2 regions of the Micromonospora sp. SD19 genome follow, and region 2 is predicted to be linked to the other one. Evidence: predicted binding sites of a transcription regulator. Region 2 holds the regulator's gene; the other holds the start of a gene.
The links. The regulator HspR, encoded in region 2, represses chaperone genes until heat shock. The targets are predictions, from matches to a motif close to TTGAGTNNNNNNNACTCAA.
Positions count from the first base shown of each region.

Region 1: lon (endopeptidase La) is a predicted target of HspR. The motif match lies at 6,141-6,159, and genes of this name have one in related genera.

Region 1 is NZ_JBTLMN010000002.1:722,202-730,615, reverse strand. Features, by position in the region: gene ACX27O_RS10490 (Asp23/Gls24 family envelope stress response protein) at 1-258, opposite strand, end outside; gene ACX27O_RS10485 (hypothetical protein) at 255-446, opposite strand; gene ACX27O_RS10480 (PDDEXK family nuclease) at 611-1,489, shown strand; gene ACX27O_RS10475 (hypothetical protein) at 1,784-3,043, shown strand; gene ACX27O_RS10470 (histone-like nucleoid-structuring protein Lsr2) at 3,156-3,503, opposite strand; gene ACX27O_RS10465 (response regulator) at 3,649-4,257, opposite strand; gene ACX27O_RS10460 (sensor histidine kinase) at 4,356-5,087, shown strand; gene ACX27O_RS10455 (manganese catalase) at 5,171-6,040, shown strand; gene lon (endopeptidase La) at 6,178-8,414, shown strand, end outside.
Region 2 is NZ_JBTLMN010000001.1:308,272-316,685, forward strand. Features, by position in the region: gene dnaK (molecular chaperone DnaK) at 1-1,085, shown strand, start outside; gene grpE (nucleotide exchange factor GrpE) at 1,134-1,892, shown strand; gene dnaJ (molecular chaperone DnaJ) at 1,978-3,159, shown strand; gene ACX27O_RS01465 (heat shock protein transcriptional repressor HspR) at 3,190-3,630, shown strand; gene ACX27O_RS01470 (hypothetical protein) at 3,768-3,962, shown strand; gene ACX27O_RS01475 (hypothetical protein) at 4,219-4,650, opposite strand; gene ACX27O_RS01480 (cation:proton antiporter) at 4,833-6,047, opposite strand; gene ACX27O_RS01485 (cation:proton antiporter regulatory subunit) at 6,053-6,553, opposite strand; gene ACX27O_RS01490 (epoxide hydrolase family protein) at 6,691-7,836, opposite strand; gene ACX27O_RS01495 (TetR/AcrR family transcriptional regulator) at 7,922-8,414, shown strand, end outside.

The sequences.
Region 1 (8,414 bases), on a different contig from region 2:
CTGGTCGGCGACCACCGTTCGGACGGTTTCGGCGATCGTCGGCACGCTGTGCCCGTACCAGGTGATCAGGTGCAGGTCGAGTCCGACGGACCGGTCATCCAGGCGGACCGCCGCCGGGCGGACCACGGACACGCCCGGCACGAGGCTGGCCGCCTGCGCCGCGATCCGCGCGACATCGGCCGCGTCGCCCGGCAAACCGGTCGTCCCGGCGGCCATCCCGGTGCCGGGGTTCGGCCCGGTGGACGGACGGGTGGTCATGGGCGTCGCCGAGCGTCGCCGCGACGGTCACCGAGCCCGGTCACCGCGAGGTCGCCGTCGAGCACCCGGACGACCAGCCAGCCGAGCAGGCCGGCGAGCACGGCGAGGGCGGCCGCGCCGGCGCCGGCGAGCGCCCAGACCGCCACGGCGAGGAACCCGGCGAGGAAGCCGAACTGCTGTCGCGACATGCGCACCTCCGGGCCGGTCCGGTACCGGCGGTCGCTGGATACACCCGGCGGCCACCCCTGGAACATCGGCACTGCTGTGATCCCGGTCACATCAGAAGTCGGTGGCCCATGATCGACCACCTAGACTCGGCCCGGCTCGACCGACCGGCGGATGGATCAGGCAGATGACGAGCACCGGGAGCGACGACCGCGGCTGGCTGCGGGCGATGCCCGCCGAGGCGGGGCACGACGCCCTGCTCAGCCGTGCCGGCCACCTGGTCCTGCCGGCACGTCGGCTCAGTGATCTGGTCCAGGGCCGTCCGGCCGGTGTCACCGGCAGCCAGTGGACCTCGGCGAGCCGCGCCAGCTTCGACTTCGTGGTCTACGCCGCCGACACCGGCCGCCCAGTCGTCGCCGTGGAGATCGGCCCGGTGCCGAGCGCCGCCTCGGCGGAACAGCGCGTGCAGCGACTCACGGACGCGGTGAGCGCCGCCGCCGGCCTGCCCGTGCTGCGGATCGGTTCGCCGACGCTACGGGCCGCCGAACACGGCCGCCGCCTGGTCGAGTACGTGATCGACGCGCGCGCGTACGCCGCGGGCGCCGGGGCCACCGTCGCCGGCACCGAGCCCGCGCCGGTGGGCTTCCGGGACATCCTGGGCCGACTGCCCGACGGGCGTACCGGGTCGGTCAACGACCTCGGCGCGCTGACCCGCGCGGCGGCCGTCGAGGCGTACGTGGCTGGGCAGGTGACCGACCCGATCGTGCGAGGGCTGCACGTGCGCTGGCTGGACGGGCCGGCCCAGGGGTGGAGCTGGGTGCAGGTACGCCCCGACGCGTGCCTCGTCGAGGTGGTCTCGGTGACCGAACACCGCTTCTCCTGCGGCATCGACGCGGCCCGGCTGGCCGAGGATCTCGCCGCCGTCGCCGTGGGGGAGCGACTGCGGGAGAACGCGGTGGCGAACCTGCTGCCGCGCGCCGAGTGGACCGCGCGGATCGCCGCGCTGAGCGAGCGCCGCCACGAACTGGTCGGCGGTTTCGCCTTCGACCATCTCTGCGCCGACTGACCGCACCCGTTTCACCTGCTCTTCCCCGCCGCGTACCGGCTCCGTGTCGGGTCGCGGCAATTTCCTGTGCGTCAGTTGAACCTTCCCGGCACCCGCCCCGTACTCCTGCGCGAATGAACAGGATCTCCCCATCCGCGTCGACCGGCGCGGGAGACGGTGCGGAAAGGGCATCGTCGGCCATCGACGCATTACCGGGTGGGTCACGGTGGGTCCCTGCCGCGGCCGTGCCCCCACACATCCGTCGGTCCGCCGAGGGCAGAAATCCACTACCGGATCGAGAAGGAGAGCAATTCGATGCGCAGGTCCACTCGGGCGCGCCGGCCTTCCGGCAACGCGCGGAGCAAGCGTCTGCTGGCAGTTGTCGGCACGCTCGCGGTCTTCGGCGGAGTTGTCGCCGTGACTCAGATTTCGTCGGCCCAGGACCGGCGGACAAATAAGCCACGTCCGGCCGCCGGGCAGTGTGTGGAGCCGAGCCCGGGCGCGACCGCGCCGACCGGCGCCGGTTCGACCAGCCGAACCTGGCAGAACGGTCGGTGGGTGCGTAATCACTGGGGTGACGGACAGCAGTCGGTCCCCGAGTGTGAGGACGGCAAGGACGGCACGGTGGGCACCGGCACCGCCGTCGCCTGTCCGGATGTGGCGGCCAAACTGCCGCAGGTGCCGAACCGGGCGCGGGCCGAGGTGGACCGCAACCTCGCCCAGTTGCAGACCCAGATCGCCGAGGCGGACCGCCGGCTGGCCGCCGAGGGCAACAAGGGTGAGGCGTTCATCCGCAACGCGATCCTCCAGCCGTTGGCCGGTAAGCGCCGCGCCGTGCTGGACCGGATCACGACCGCCATCGACCGGGTCGGACCCCGGCCGCAGGGCCTGGCCCAGCTCGCCGAGTGTCAGGTGCAGCCCACCGGCAACACCGGCGGCAACAACGGCGGTGGCAGCACCCCCACCACCACGCCCGGCGGCGGCAACAACGGCGGCGGCAACAACGGTGGCGGCACCGAGCCCGGCGCCGGGCTGGGTGTGCTCGCCAACGACTGCGACGAGAGCCGGCTCCAGCCGCACGACGGTTTCCAGAACGGCAACCGCTGCGTGAGCACCGAGTTCGGTGAGGTCGGCGCGGCGGCCAACAACCCGTCGCTGCTGATCACCCAGTTCCCCGAGCAGGTTGGCCAGAACCAGCCCTTCACCCTGCGGGTCAGCACCCGCAACCTGGTGCGGGACCGCTTCCTGGCCGCCGGTCAGGGTGGTTACTACGTGGAGAGCTCGCTGCTCAACGACCAGGGCCTGGTCCGTGGGCACTTCCACACCGCCTGCCGGATGCTGGACAGCCTGACCGCGCCGCCGGAGCCGCAGGAGGTGCCCGCGTTCTTCGTCGCGACCGAGGACGGCCGCGGTGGTGCCCAGCCCGACGAGGTGACGATCCAGATTCCGGGCCTGCCGGAGTCGGGTACCGCCCAGTGCTCCGTCTGGGCCGGTGACGGCTCGCACCGCCTGCCGATGATGGAGCGGGCCAACCAGACCCCCGCCTTCGACTCGGTGCGCATCGACGTCAACTGAGGTAGCAACGATGGCCGGCCACCCCCGGGTGGCCGGCCGTCGCGTCGCAACGGGCGACCCGGACACACGACGGGGCCCCGCCGTGCTGGCGGGGCCCCGTCGTCGCGTCGCGTCAGCGGTTCTTGTACGCCTCGACAACCTCCACCGGGATCCGGCCGCGCTCGGAAATCTTGTAGCCGTTCTTGACGGCCCATTCCCGGATGGCCCGGTTCTGCTCCCGATCCATTCCCGCGCCGGCGGGTCGGCCCGGCCGTCGGACTGAACGGGCGCTCTCCACCGGACCGCGCCCGATCCGCCGACCCGCATTGATGTACGGGTCGAGCGCCTTGCGCAGGACACCGGCATTCTCGTCGGAGACATCGATCGTGTAGGCCACGCCGTCGAGACTGAACTCCACCGTCCGGTCGGCCTTCCCACCGTCGAGGTCGTCGGTCAGGACCGTGATTACTTTTCTCGCCATTGCCGATTACTCCCTGTGTGCGGCGGGATGTGTCCAAAGTCTGACCTATCACCCCGGTAATCCGCAACAATATGCCTTCCATTCATTCGGCGCGTCGCGATTCCGTTACAGAGCAAAACCGTGAATCGGTGCGATCGCCGGGCCTTCATTCCCCGAGGATCCCGGCGTGACCGGCTACTGCGGCAGCCTCGGCCCGGTTCGACACCCGCAACTTCCGCAGCAACGCAGCGGTCATACGTTTCACCGTTCGTTCCGAGACGTGCAGTTCTTCGGCGATGTCGACGGTGCTGCGGCCGGCGGCGATCGCCCGCAGCAGCCGCCGTTCCTCCCCGTCGAGATCGACCGACGGGGAGCGCGTGGGCCGCAGCATGGTGCGCAGCAGTTCGGCCGGCAGCACCGCCCAGCCGTCGAGGATGGCCAGCAGCGGGGGCAGCAGTTCCTCCGGTTCGCTGGTCTTGGGCAGGAAACCCTCGGCGCCGGCCCGCAACGCCTCCACCGCCGATTCGGGGGCGGCGGAGCCGGACATCGCGACCACCCGTACCCGAGGGGTGGTCCGCCGGATCGCCGCCACCGCCCGAATCCCGCCGGGCACGGGCATGTGCAGGTCGACGATGGCCAGGTCGGGGCGGCAGGCGGCGACGAGCGCCGCCGCCGCGGCGGCGTCGCCGGTTGAGGCGACCACCTCGGCGCGGCCGCTGCTGGTGATCGGGAGCAGCAACTCCAGGCCGCGGACGAAAAGGGGGTGATCGTCCACGACAACGAGTCGCAAGGTGGAGCTTCCCGGCATGTCTGGGCCGTTCCCCAGCGGGTACCGATCATGCGGGTTCGCACCGAACGAGGGGAGTCGGGTGGATGCGCGTACGGCACGGTTTGCGGGACCTGCTGCGAGGGTTGCGCCCCATCGCGCCGACACCCGCCGAGCGGCGAGCGGCGGAGGCTGATTCGGAGTTGCTGCTGCGGGTGTTGTGCCACGAGTTCCGGACGCCGGTGAGCACCCTGACCTCGTTGACCCGCGCTCTGGCCGACGAGCGTCGCGAGCTGACCAGTGCCGATCGGCGGGCGATCACCGAGCTGGCCCGCGACCAGGCCGCACACCTGCAGAGTCTGCTGCGCGACGCGACCGCCGGCACCGGCGCGCTGGCGCTGGCCGCGCAGCCGGAGCCGGTCGTCGCGCTGGCGGGCATCCTGCGGGAGGCCGCCGCGTTGGTGCCGGCCGGTCGGCGGCGGGCACGGGCCACCCGGCGGGCCGCCTCCTGCCCGGTGCCGGCCGGACGCACTCGACAGGTGCTGGTCAACCTGGTGCAGAACGCGTTGCGGCACGGGCCGCCCAACGGGCAGGTCGGGCTCTACGCCACGGTGCGCGGTCCCGGCGTGAGCATCCTGGTCACCGACGAGGGCAGGGTCGACGACGCGCTGCTGGTCGCGCTGCGGCGTCCGACGCCGGCCGTCGGGATGTCCGGTCTGGGCCTGTGGATCGCGCGGCAGCTCGTCGCGACCGACGGGGGAGCGCTGCGGGCGCACCGGCTGCGGCCCCGTGGAGTGGCGCTGGAGGTGTTGCTGCCGGTGGCCCGCCCGCTGGGATGACCCGGGCGGGCCACCGGTTGGCCCGCTCGGGTCAGCCCAGCGGGAACGGCCTCGCTACCTGTTTCCGGTACCGAGGAGGTCGGATGTTCAGTCACGTCAAGGATCTGCAGTTCGAGGCCAAACCAGACGGCCCGGACGCGGCTTTCGCCCGTCGGCTGCAGGAGGTGCTGGGCGGCAAGTGGGGCGAGATGACAGTCGCCAACCAGTACCTCTTCCAGGGTTGGAACTGCCGGCTGCCCGGCAAGTACAAGGATCTGTTGCTCGATGTCGGCACCGAGGAGATGGGCCACGTCGAGATGATCGTCACGATGATCACCCGGCTCTTGGACAATGCGCCGCTGTCGCTGACCGAGGGGATCGCGGAGGACCCCGGTGGTGCGGCGACCTACGCCGGCGAGAATCCGGCGCACTTCATCCATGGCGGTGGTGGTGCCCTGCCCGCCGACTCCAACGGGGTGCCCTGGAGCGGCGCGTTCGTCACCGCCAGCGGCAACCTGCTGGCCGACTTCCAGCTCAACGTCACCGCCGAGGCGCAGGGTCGGCTCCAGGTCGCCCGGTTGTTCCACATGACCGACGACCCGGGTGTCAAGCAGATGCTGCGCTTCCTGCTGGCCCGCGACACGATGCACCAGAACATGTGGCTGGCGGCGATCGAGCAGCTCAAGGAGGACGGGCTGGAGGAGATGCCGGTGCCGGAGGCCTTCCCGGACTCGGGCGAGTTCACCGAGGAGTACGGCTACACCTATCTGGGTTTCTCCTCGGGCACCGACGCCGCCCAGGGGCGTTGGGCGTCCGGGCCCTCGCCCGACGGCAAGGGCGAGTTCCGGTACGACGACAACCCGCGGGCGAACGCGCCGGAACCGGTGCTGCCGCCGGGTGACCCCCGCCTGTACGGCACCAATCCGGGGGTGGCCGGCTCGGTGGTGAACACGGTGAAGAGCAAGCTCACCTGAGGTGTCCCGTCGGGTCGCCCACCGGTCCTGGGCGACCCGACGGAACCGGCCGGGGAAGTGGTCTGGGTCACAGATCGGAACAAGGGGAACGCTTTGTTACTTGAGTGAGACACGCTCAACTCAACGCGAGGTGTTCGATGGCAACTCTTCCGGTACTTCCCCTGACCGACGCCGTGCTGCTGCCCGGCATGGTCATCCCGGTGACCCTCGACCCCACCACCCAGGCCGCGATCGACGCGGCGCGGGCGACCGGCGACCGCAAGCTGCTGGCCGTGCCGCGCATCGACGGCGAGTACGGGCCGGTCGGCGTGGTCGCCACCATCGAGAAGGTCGGCCGGCTGCCCGAGGGTGAGCCCGCCGCCGTCATCCGAGGCCTGTCCCGGGCCCGGATCGGGTCCGGCGTGCCCGGCCCCGGCGCCGCCCTCTGGGTCGAGGCGACCGAACTCGACGAACCCGCCTACGCCGGTCGGGCCCGTGAACTCGCCCGCGAGTACCGCGCCCTGGTGACCTCCGTGCTCCAGCAGCGGGGCGCCTGGCAGGTCATCGACGCGGTGGAGCGGATGACCGACCTCTCCGAGCTGGCCGACTCGGCCGGTTACGCGCCCTGGCTGATGCTGGAGCAGAAGACCGAGCTGCTCGCCGCGCCGGACGTCACCGTCCGGCTGGAGCTGCTGGTCGGCTGGGTGAAGGACTACCTGGCCGAGCAGGAGGTCACCGAGCAGATCAACAGTGACGTCCGCGAGGGGCTGGAGAAGTCCCAGCGCGAGTTCCTGCTGCGTCAGCAGCTCGCCGCGATCCGCAAGGAACTGGGCGAGGACGAGCCGGACGGCTCCGCCGACTACCGGTCCCGGGTCGAGTCCGCCGAGCTGCCGGAGAAGGTCCGCGAGGCGGCCATGCGCGAGGTCGGCAAGCTGGAGCGGGCCAGTGACGCCTCCCCGGAGGCGGGCTGGATCCGTACCTGGCTGGACACCGTGCTCGAGATGCCGTGGGGCACCCGTACCGAGGACAACACCGACCTGGCCGCGGCCCGGGCGGTGCTCGACGCCGACCACGCCGGTCTGTCCGACGTGAAGGACCGCATCCTGGAGTACCTGGCGGTGCGCAACCGGCGGGCCGAGCGCAACCTCGGCGTGGTCGGCGGTCGTGGCTCCGGCGCGGTACTCGCCCTCGCCGGCCCTCCCGGGGTCGGCAAGACCAGCCTCGGCGAGTCCGTGGCGCGGGCGCTCGGGCGCAACTTCGTCCGGGTCTCGCTCGGCGGCGTCCGCGACGAGGCGGAGATCCGCGGGCACCGGCGCACCTACGTGGGGGCGCTGCCCGGCCGGATCGTCCGCGCGCTGCGCGAGGCCGGCTCGATGAACCCGGTCGTGCTCCTCGACGAGGTCGACAAGCTGGCCGCCGGCTACGCCGGTGACCCCGCCGCCGCCCTGCTGGAGGTGCTCGACCCGGCCCAGAACCACACCTTCCGGGACCACTACCTGGAGGTCGATCTGGACCTGTCCGACGTGCTCTTCCTGGCCACCGCCAACGTGGTGGACGCCATCCCCGGCCCGCTGCTGGACCGGATGGAGCTGGTCATGCTGGACGGGTACACCGAGGACGAGAAGGTCTCCATCGCCCGCGACCACCTGCTGCCCCGGCAGCGGGAGCGGGCCGGGTTGACCGCCGAGGAGGTGACAGTCGCCGACGAGGCTCTCGCGCTGATCGCGGGGGAGTACACCCGCGAGGCCGGCGTGCGGCAGCTCGAACGGGCCCTGGCCAAGATCCTGCGCAAGGTGACGGTGACCCTGGCGACCGACCCCACGCCGGTACGCGTCGACACCGACAACCTCACCGGCTACCTGGGGCGGCCGAAGTTCACCCCGGAGTCGGCCGAGCGCACCGCGGTGCCGGGCGTGGCCACCGGCCTGGCCGTCACGGGCGCCGGTGGTGACGTGCTCTTCATCGAGGCGACCAGCATGGAGGGCGAGCCGGGGCTGACCCTGACCGGCCAGCTCGGTGACGTGATGAAGGAGTCGGCACACATCGCGCTCTCCTACCTGCGCTCCAACGGGCGGCGGCTCGGCATCGACCCGAACGCCCTCGCGGGACGCCGGATCCACGTCCACTTCCCGGCGGGCGCGGTGCCCAAGGACGGTCCGAGCGCCGGCATCACCATGGTCACGGCCCTGGCGTCGCTGGTCACCGGTCGCCCGGTCCGCCCCGAGTTCGGGATGACCGGTGAGGTGACGCTCTCCGGTCGGGTGCTGCCGATCGGTGGGGTGAAGCAGAAGCTGCTCGCCGCGCACCGGGCCGGTCTCACCGAAGTGATCATCCCGGCGCGCAACGAACCGGACCTGGACGACCTGCCGACCGAGGTGCGCGAGGCGCTGACCGT
Region 2 (8,414 bases):
CCGCTGGCGCGGCCGGCCCGCTGCACCTGGACGTGACGCTCAGCCGCGCTGAGTTCCAGCGGATGACGCAGGACCTGCTGGACCGTTGCAAGGGCCCGTTCGAGCAGGCCGTGAAGGACGCCGGGATCAAGATCTCTGACGTCGAGCACGTCATCCTGGTCGGCGGTTCGACCCGGATGCCCGCCGTGACCGACCTGGTCAAGCAGCTCACCGGCCGCGACCCCAACAAGGGCGTCAACCCGGACGAGGTCGTCGCCGTCGGCGCCGCCCTCCAGGCCGGTGTGCTCAAGGGTGAGGTCAAGGACGTCCTGCTGCTCGACGTGACCCCGCTGAGCCTGGGCATCGAGACCAAGGGCGGCATCTTCACCAAGCTGATCGAGCGCAACACCACCATCCCGACCAAGCGCTCCGAGGTCTTCACCACGGCTGACGACAACCAGCCGTCGGTGCTGATCCAGGTGTTCCAGGGCGAGCGGGAGATCGCGGCCTACAACAAGAAGCTCGGCACCTTCGAGCTGACCGGCCTCCCGCCGGCGCCGCGCGGCGTGCCGCAGATCGAGGTCGCCTTCGACATCGACGCCAACGGCATCGTCAACGTGCACGCCAAGGACCTGGGCACCGGCAAGGAACAGAAGATGACGATCACCGGCGGCTCGTCGCTGCCGAAGGACGACATCGAGCGGATGCGCCGGGACGCCGAGGAGCACGCGGAGGAGGACAAGCGCCGCCGCGACGACGCCGAGACCCGCAACGTGGCCGAGGCGCTGCAGTGGCAGACCGAGAAGTTCCTCGCCGAGAGCGGCGATAAGCTGCCCAGCGAGAACCGTGAGCAGCTCAACGAGGCGCTCGGCGAGCTGCGCGGCGCCCTCGGCGGGCAGGATGTCGAGAAGATCAAGTCCGCGCACGAGAAGCTGGCGCAGGTCTCCCAGCAGGCCGGCTCGCTGCTCTACTCGCAGCAGGCCGAGCAGGGTCAGCAGCCGGGTGGCGAGCCCGGCCCGGGTGCGACCGGCGCGACCGGCGCGCAGGCCGGCGGCGCCGACGACGTGGTCGACGCGGAAATCGTGGACGAGGACGGCAAGAAGTGACCGTCGGCCTCCGACACGTGTCCACCGCGAAGGGGATGAGGTAGCCGCATGACGCAGAAGCCACGAGCCGCCGACCCGGGCGAGACCGGGTCGACGCCGGGTGGCTCCGCGCCCACGGAGCAGACCACCGGCGACGGGGAGCGGGTCGTCATCCGTAACAACCGCAAGCTCGTCGACACCGCCGAGCCGGAGGGCGCCGCCGCCGACGCTGAGGCCGGCGTGCCGGCCGAGGGTCTGGTCGAGGACGCCGAGGTCGTGGTCGACGAGATCGAGGTCGAGGTCAACGCCACCGACGGGCCGGAACCGTCCGGCCCGCCGGTGGTGGACGCCCCGGCGCAGCCGGTGGACGGCGGCGGCACGGGCACCTCGCTCGGTGCCGAGCTGGAGGCGCTCCGGGCCGAGCTCGACGAGCGGACCAGGGACCTGCAGCGGGTGTCGGCGGAGTACGCCAACTACCGCAAGCGGGTCGACCGTGACCGCAGCCTCGTGCAGGAGCAGGCGACCGGCTCGGTGCTGGCCGCGCTGCTGCCGATCCTGGACGACCTGGACCGGGCCCGGGAACACGGCGACCTGGTCGGGCCGTTCGGCACGGTGGCGGAACAGCTCACCACCGCGCTGGGCAAGTTCGGCCTGAACGCCTTCGGCGAGCAGGGCGACCCGTTCGACCCGACCCGGCACGAGGCGGTCGCGCACCAGACCTCGGCCGACGTCAGCGAGCCGACCTGCGTGCAGGTCATGCGACGCGGCTACCAGCTCGGTGAGCGGCTGCTGCGCCCCGCGCTGGTAGCGGTCGCGGATCCGGAATAGTGCCAGCCAGTGACCAGGCCGTCCCGCCCACCGCTGCGCGGTGGGCGGGACGGCCGGGCCACCAGGGTCGGAAGGAGGTGGACCGGTGAGTTCGAAGGACTGGATCGAGAAGGACTTCTACGCCGTGCTCGGCGTGGACAAGGCCGCCTCCGCGGATGACATCAAGAAGGCGTACCGCAAGGTGGCGCGGGAGTCGCACCCGGACCACAACCCGGGCGACCCGAAGGCCGAGGAGCGGTTCAAGGCCGCGTCCGAGGCGTACAACGTGCTGTCGGACAGCGGCCGCCGCCGCGAGTACGACGAGATGCGCTCGCTCTTCGGCTCGGGCGCGTTCCGGCGCAACGCCCGGGGTGGTGGCCAGCCGGGTGGCATGCCGTTCGACGTCTCCGACATGTTCGGTGGCGGCGGAGGCGGCGATCGCCGCTTCGGAGGCGCCGGCTTCCAGGACCTGTTCAGCTCGATCTTCAGCGGCGGTCAGGCCGGTGGGCAGGCCGCGCCCCGCGGTCCGGCCCGTGGCCGGGACGTGGAGACCGAGGTGGCGCTGGACTTCGGCGACGCGGTGCGCGGGGTGACGCTGCCCCTGACGCTGCGCGCGCCGGGGGTCTGCGACACCTGCCACGGCAACGGGGCCAAGCCCGGCACCCAGCCGCAGACCTGCCCGGTCTGCCACGGTGCCGGGGTGACCACCCGCAACCAGGGGTCGTTCAGCTTCTCCGAGCCGTGCCGCAACTGCCAGGGCGTCGGCACCGTGGTCGAGGAGAAGTGCCCGGAGTGCCACGGCAGCGGCGGTGTCACCAAGACCCGCACCATGAACGTGCGCTTCCCGGCCGGTGTGGCCGACGGTCAACGCATCCGGCTGGCCGGGCGCGGCGAGCCGGGCGAGCGCGGCGGTCCGGCCGGTGACCTCTTCGTGCACGTCAAGGTTCGGCCGGACGAGTTGTTCGGGCGTACCGGAGACGACCTGACGCTGACCGTTCCGGTGACCTTCGCGGAGGCCGTGCTCGGCACGGACCTGCGGGTGCCCACGCTCGACGGCGCGGTGACCCTGCGGGTTCCGCCGGGGACGCCGAGCGGGCGGGTGCTGCGGGCCCGGGGCAAGGGTGTGGTCCGCCGTGATGGGCAGGCTGGTGACCTGCTGGTGACGTTGGACGTGGTGGTGCCGGCCCGGTTGTCCGACGAGGCGCGCACGGCGCTGGAGTCGTTCGCCGAGCAGACTCCGCCGGCGGCCCGGGAACATCTCGACGCACGGGTGCGTCGAGTCAGTTAGTCCGGTGGAGGGGACGCGGAGGTGAGCGGGATGTCGGGCGAGTTCCTCGGTTCGGGCGACCCTGCCTACGAGGCCAAGGTGCTGATGATCTCGGTGGCGGCGCGGATGGCGGGGATGCACCCGCAGACGCTGCGCCAGTACGACCGACTCGGGCTGGTGCAGCCCGGTCGAGCGGCCGGTGGCGGGCGTCGTTACAGCGTCCGCGACGTGGTGCTGCTGCGCGAGGTGCAGCGACTCAGCCAGGACGACGGGATCAACCTGGCCGGCGTCAAGCGGATCATCGGGCTGGAGCGGCTGCTGGAGCAGGCGCAGCAGCGGGTGGCCCGGCTGGAGGCGGAGCTGGACGCCGCGTACCGCCGGGTGGCCGAACTGGAGTCGCTGGCCCGCTTCCCGGGCCGGGATCTGGTGCCGACCAACCGCACCTCCACCGCCCTGGTGGTGTGGCGCCCTCGCCGCACGCCCGATCGCTGACCTGCCGCTCACCCGGAGCTGTCTGCCCGGCCCGGACCGCGCTGGATTTCCCGGCGCGGTCCGGGCCGCTTCGGTTAGCCTGTCGATAAGGGTTCAATCGGCTTAAATCGGACCCACCGGCATGGCGAGGGGGAGCGATGGCGGAGCCGGCGAAGAAGATGGCCCAGCAGACGGAGGACCGGTTGGAGAAACTGGCCGAGACCGTCCGCGAGAAGTTCGACAAGGTCACCGAGGGGACCTACCGGGACCGGATCATCGCGGGCCGGTTCGCCGAAGACGGCGAGCGCGGCGGCGAACCGGGCCGAGCCGAGACGGAACGCAAGCAGGACTGACCGGCGACCGACGTGCGGGCCGGGACCCACGGGGGGTCCCGGCCCGTTCGCCGGTTGGGTGCGGGCCGGGACGCGGGGGCGCAGCGGGGGGGGGGTCCTATACCGAGCCTTTGGAGCTGAATCGTTTACGACATCACGCTGTGGTCCGCACCTGTCACGTCAGGGACCCCAACCGGTGAATCGTTTGCGACATCAGCTCCACAGCGGCGCAGGAACCAACACCCCGCTGCGCAGACCGCTGGCGATCAGCCCGCTCTCAACCGAGGCGGCGGTTTTCGCGGACCAGGCCGCCCTCGCACCAGTCCCGGTAGACGAAGAGATCCGGTCGGGCCAACAGCACCCGGCCGTTGTGCGCCCAGATCTTCATCAGCTCGTCGCCGTCCCGCTCGGCCTGTTCGACGAGCTTGCGGAAGCGGCGCTTCGGGTGGGCGCGGAAATTCGTCCGGATGCCGTCGGCCGCGTAGATGTACAGGCAGTGCAGCGCGAAACGCCGGGCCGGGCAGGTCGGATCCATCGCTAACTCGAAGAGCGTCAACACCAGTCGGTCGCCGGAGACCAGCAGGTCCCAGTCGGGTGGCATCGAGGCCAACGGCACCGAATCGGGCTTGTACGCCCAAGCTCGCAACTCCGCCGGAGTCGGATCGACGGGGTTGGCGAAGCCGTGGAACGTCGATTCCTGCACGCTCACCGGCCAACCTTCCGCTCTCGCCCGCGTTTTGGCAACGCTGCCTGCGGACCCTGGCTGCTGCGGCGAAACGGTAACCCGCCCACGCTTTGCTGCGGTAGCCCCCATGAGGAGCAATTCCGCAACCGTTGGCGGGAGGGGCATTACGCCCCTCCCGGTGGCCGTCCCGCGGGTTCAGGTGGTGCTCAGTGCAGTGGGTCGGGGACCGGTGTCGACTCCCGCCGCTGGGCCGCCGCCCGAGTGCGCAACCACCGCTTGAACCACGGGAAGTCAGGCAGTCGGGCCAGAATCGGTCCGGTCACCACGGTGATCAGGACGTACGTCGCGGCCAGCGCCGCCAACCGTGGCTCGACGCTCCCGGCAGCCACCGCGAGCCCGGCGATGACGATGGAGAACTCGCCTCGGGGTACGAGTGCCAGGCCGGTCCGCCATCGACCGGGTTCCGCGATGCCGACACGGCGGGCGGCGAGGTAACCGGTGAGCGTCTTCGTCCCCATGGTGACCACGGCCAGGGCGAGTGCCGGCAGCAGGACCGGCGGGATGTCCTGCGGGTCGGTGGTCAGGCCGAAGAAGACGAAGAACACCGCGGCGAACAGGTCCCGCAGGGGTGAGAGCAGCTCGGTGGCGTGGTGCGCCACCGGGCCGGAGAGGGCGATGCCGACCAGGAACGCACCGACCGCCGCCGACACCTGGAGCGACGCGGCGATGCCGGCGATCAGCAGGGTCAGACCGAGTACGCCCAGAAGCAGCGCCTCCGGGTCCTTCGCCGACAGGGCGGCGGAGATGAGGTGGCCGTAGCGGATGGCGAGGACCAGCACGAGCAGTACGGTGCCCACCGCGACGGTGAGCGCGATCCCGCCGCCGAGCAGGCCGGTGCCGGCCAGGACGGCGGTGACGAGCGGCAGGTAGAGAGCCATCGCCAGGTCCTCGATGACGAGGACCGAGAGGATCACCGGGGTTTCCCGGTTACCGAGCCGGCCCAGGTCGGCGAGGACCTTCGCGATCACGCCGGAGGAGGAGACCCAGGTGATGCCGCCGAGTACCAGGGCGGCGACCCAGTCCCAGCCGAGCAGCAGGGCGAACCCCGCGCCGGGCAGCGCGTTGAGGACGCCGTCGATCAGCCCTGCCGGCGCTGCCGAGCGCAGGTTGCCGACGAGTTCGTTGGCCGAGTATTCCAGGCCGAGCATCACCAGCAGCAGGATGACGCCGATCTCGGCGCCGACGGCGAAGAACTCCTCGCTGGCGTCCAGCGGCAGCAGCCCGCCGTGCCCGAACGCCAGCCCGGCGAGCAGGTAGAGGGGGATGGGAGAGAGGCCGAAGCGCCGGCTGAGCCGGCTGAGGAGCCCAAGCAGCAGCAGCAGCGCACCGACTTCGATGAGCAGCGTGGTGAAATCGTGCATCCGCCTCAGCCGTCCGGGTCACTGTCGGCGAGGATGGCGGACACGCCGTCGAGACCCCTGCGGGTCCCGACAACGACCACCACGTCGCCGGCCGCGAAGCGGAAGGAGGGGAGTGGCGAAACGATCACTTCGCCTTCGCGCAGCACTGCCACGATGGAGGCGCTGGTGCGGGTACGCGCCTTGGTGTCGCCGAGCTTCCGGTTGACGTACGGCGACCCGGCCGTGATGGCGATCTGCTCGGTGAGCAGACCGGCGGCCTGCTCGCGGAGCCCGGAGAGCTGACCGAGCATCAGCGACGCACCGAGAATGTCGGCCAGTGCCTCGGCCTCGTCGTCGGTCAGCGGAATGTCCGACTGACAGGCGTCGGGGTCGTCGGGGTCGTAGAGGACGAGATCACGGCGGCCATTGCGGTGGGAGACAACGCCCAGGCGGCGTCCGGACTCCGTCACCAGATCGTGACGTACCCCGATCCCGGGTAAGGCGGTCTGCTCGACACGTACTCGCACTCACCCAGGCTACCGCTTCGTGAACAGAAGACAGATCTTGGAGGGAGCAGGCCCAACCGTGGGTGATCGACTCGGCCTTCACGATGTCGGGGTGTCCGGACAGCCCGGACACCCCGACCCTCAGCGAACCGAGTCGATCAATTCGGTCGGCGGAGGCTGGCGAAGAACTCGCTGATGTCGGTGACCAGCACCTCGGTGGCCTGGTGGGCTGCGTAGTGGCCGCCGACGTCGCCCCGACCGGCGACGTCGGTCGCGTACGCCGTCCACCGGACGATGTTCGCGTGGTCCCGTTCGGCGAAGCGGCGGATGGACTGGAAGTCGCCGGGGAACATGGCCAGCGCGGTCGGAGCGGTGGTCGGCCCGGCCGGCGGCTCGCCGGCGTGCGCGTCCTCCCAGTAGAGCCGGATCGCCGAGGCGGCGGTCCCGGTGAACCAGTAGAGCGCGACGTTGGCCAGGATGAAATCGGCGTCCAGGCTCTCGTCGAAGAGCTGGGCGTTCCAGGCGAGCAGCCCCACCGGTGAGTCGGCCAGCCCGAACGCCAGGGTCTGCGGCTGCTGACTGTGCACCTGGTTGAAGGAGAACTTGTTCTCGTAGAACCACTGGAGGTGCCCGAGCGCCGCCTGGTCCGCCTCGGAGAGCCCGGCGAACTCGGCCGGGTCGCCGGAGGGGAACGAGAAGAGCTGGGTGACGTGGACGCCGAGCACCCGCTGCGGTTCGATCCGGCCCAGCTCCGGCGCGATCATCGAACCGGCGTCGTTGCCGACCGCGCCGTAGCTGTCGTACCCCAGGCGGTTCATCAGCTCGGCCCAGGCGCGGGCGATGCGGAACCGGTTCCAGCCGGCGTTGCGGGTCGGGCCGGAGAAGCCGAAGCCGGGCAGCGACGGGATGACCACGTGGAAGGCCGGCGCGTCCGGGTCGGTGGGCTCGGTGAGCGGGGCGATCACGTCGAGGTATTCCAGCACCGATCCGGGCCAGCCGTGGGTGAGCACCAGCGCGGTGGCGTCCGGCCGGGACGAGCGGACGTGCAGGAAGTGGATCTGCTCGCCGTCGATCTCGGTGACGAACTGGGGGTGGGCGTTCAGGCGGGCCTCGACGGCGCGCCAGTCGAACTCACCCCGCCACCTGTCGACGAGGGCGCGGACCCGCTCGGTGCCCATCCCGTAGGAGTCGCCCGCGCCGGGCAGGTCGGCGGGCCAGGTGGTGCGGCCCAGCCGGGCGGCCAGGTCGTCGAGGGCGGTCTGCGGGATCTCGACGCGGAACGGGCGGATCGCGGTGTCGCTCATGCCGGAACTCCTTCGGAACGGAATGTTTCGTTCTGCAATCACAGTAGCAGAGCGGAACGATCCGTTCCACTGTTAGGCTGACGACATGTCATCGACTTCCGGCAAGACGCTGGGCGGTCGCCGCGCCCAGGCCGCCCGCAACGACGAGGTCATCCTCGAAGCCGCCCGCGCCGTCTTCCTCGACGACCCGAAGGCCCCGATCGCCGCCGTCGCCGACCGCGCGGGCGTCGGCATCAGCGCGCTCTACCGGCGGTACGCGGGCAAGGAGGACCTGCTGCGTCAGCTCTGCCACGACGGGCTGCGCCGGTACGTCGCAGAGGCCGAGACCGCCCTCGCCCAGCCGGACGACTGGGCCGCGTTCACCGGCTTCCTCGGCCGGATCGTCGACGCCGACGTGCACTCGCTCACCGTCCACCTGGCCGGCACCTTCACCCCGACCGAGGAGATGGGGCGGGACGCGGTGCGCGCCGGTGAGCTGGCCAGCGCCCTGGTCGACCGGGCACGCGCCAGTGGGCGGCTGCGCCCCGACGCCGTCGTCCAGGATCTGGGGTTGCTGTTGGAGGCGTGCGCCGCGGTGC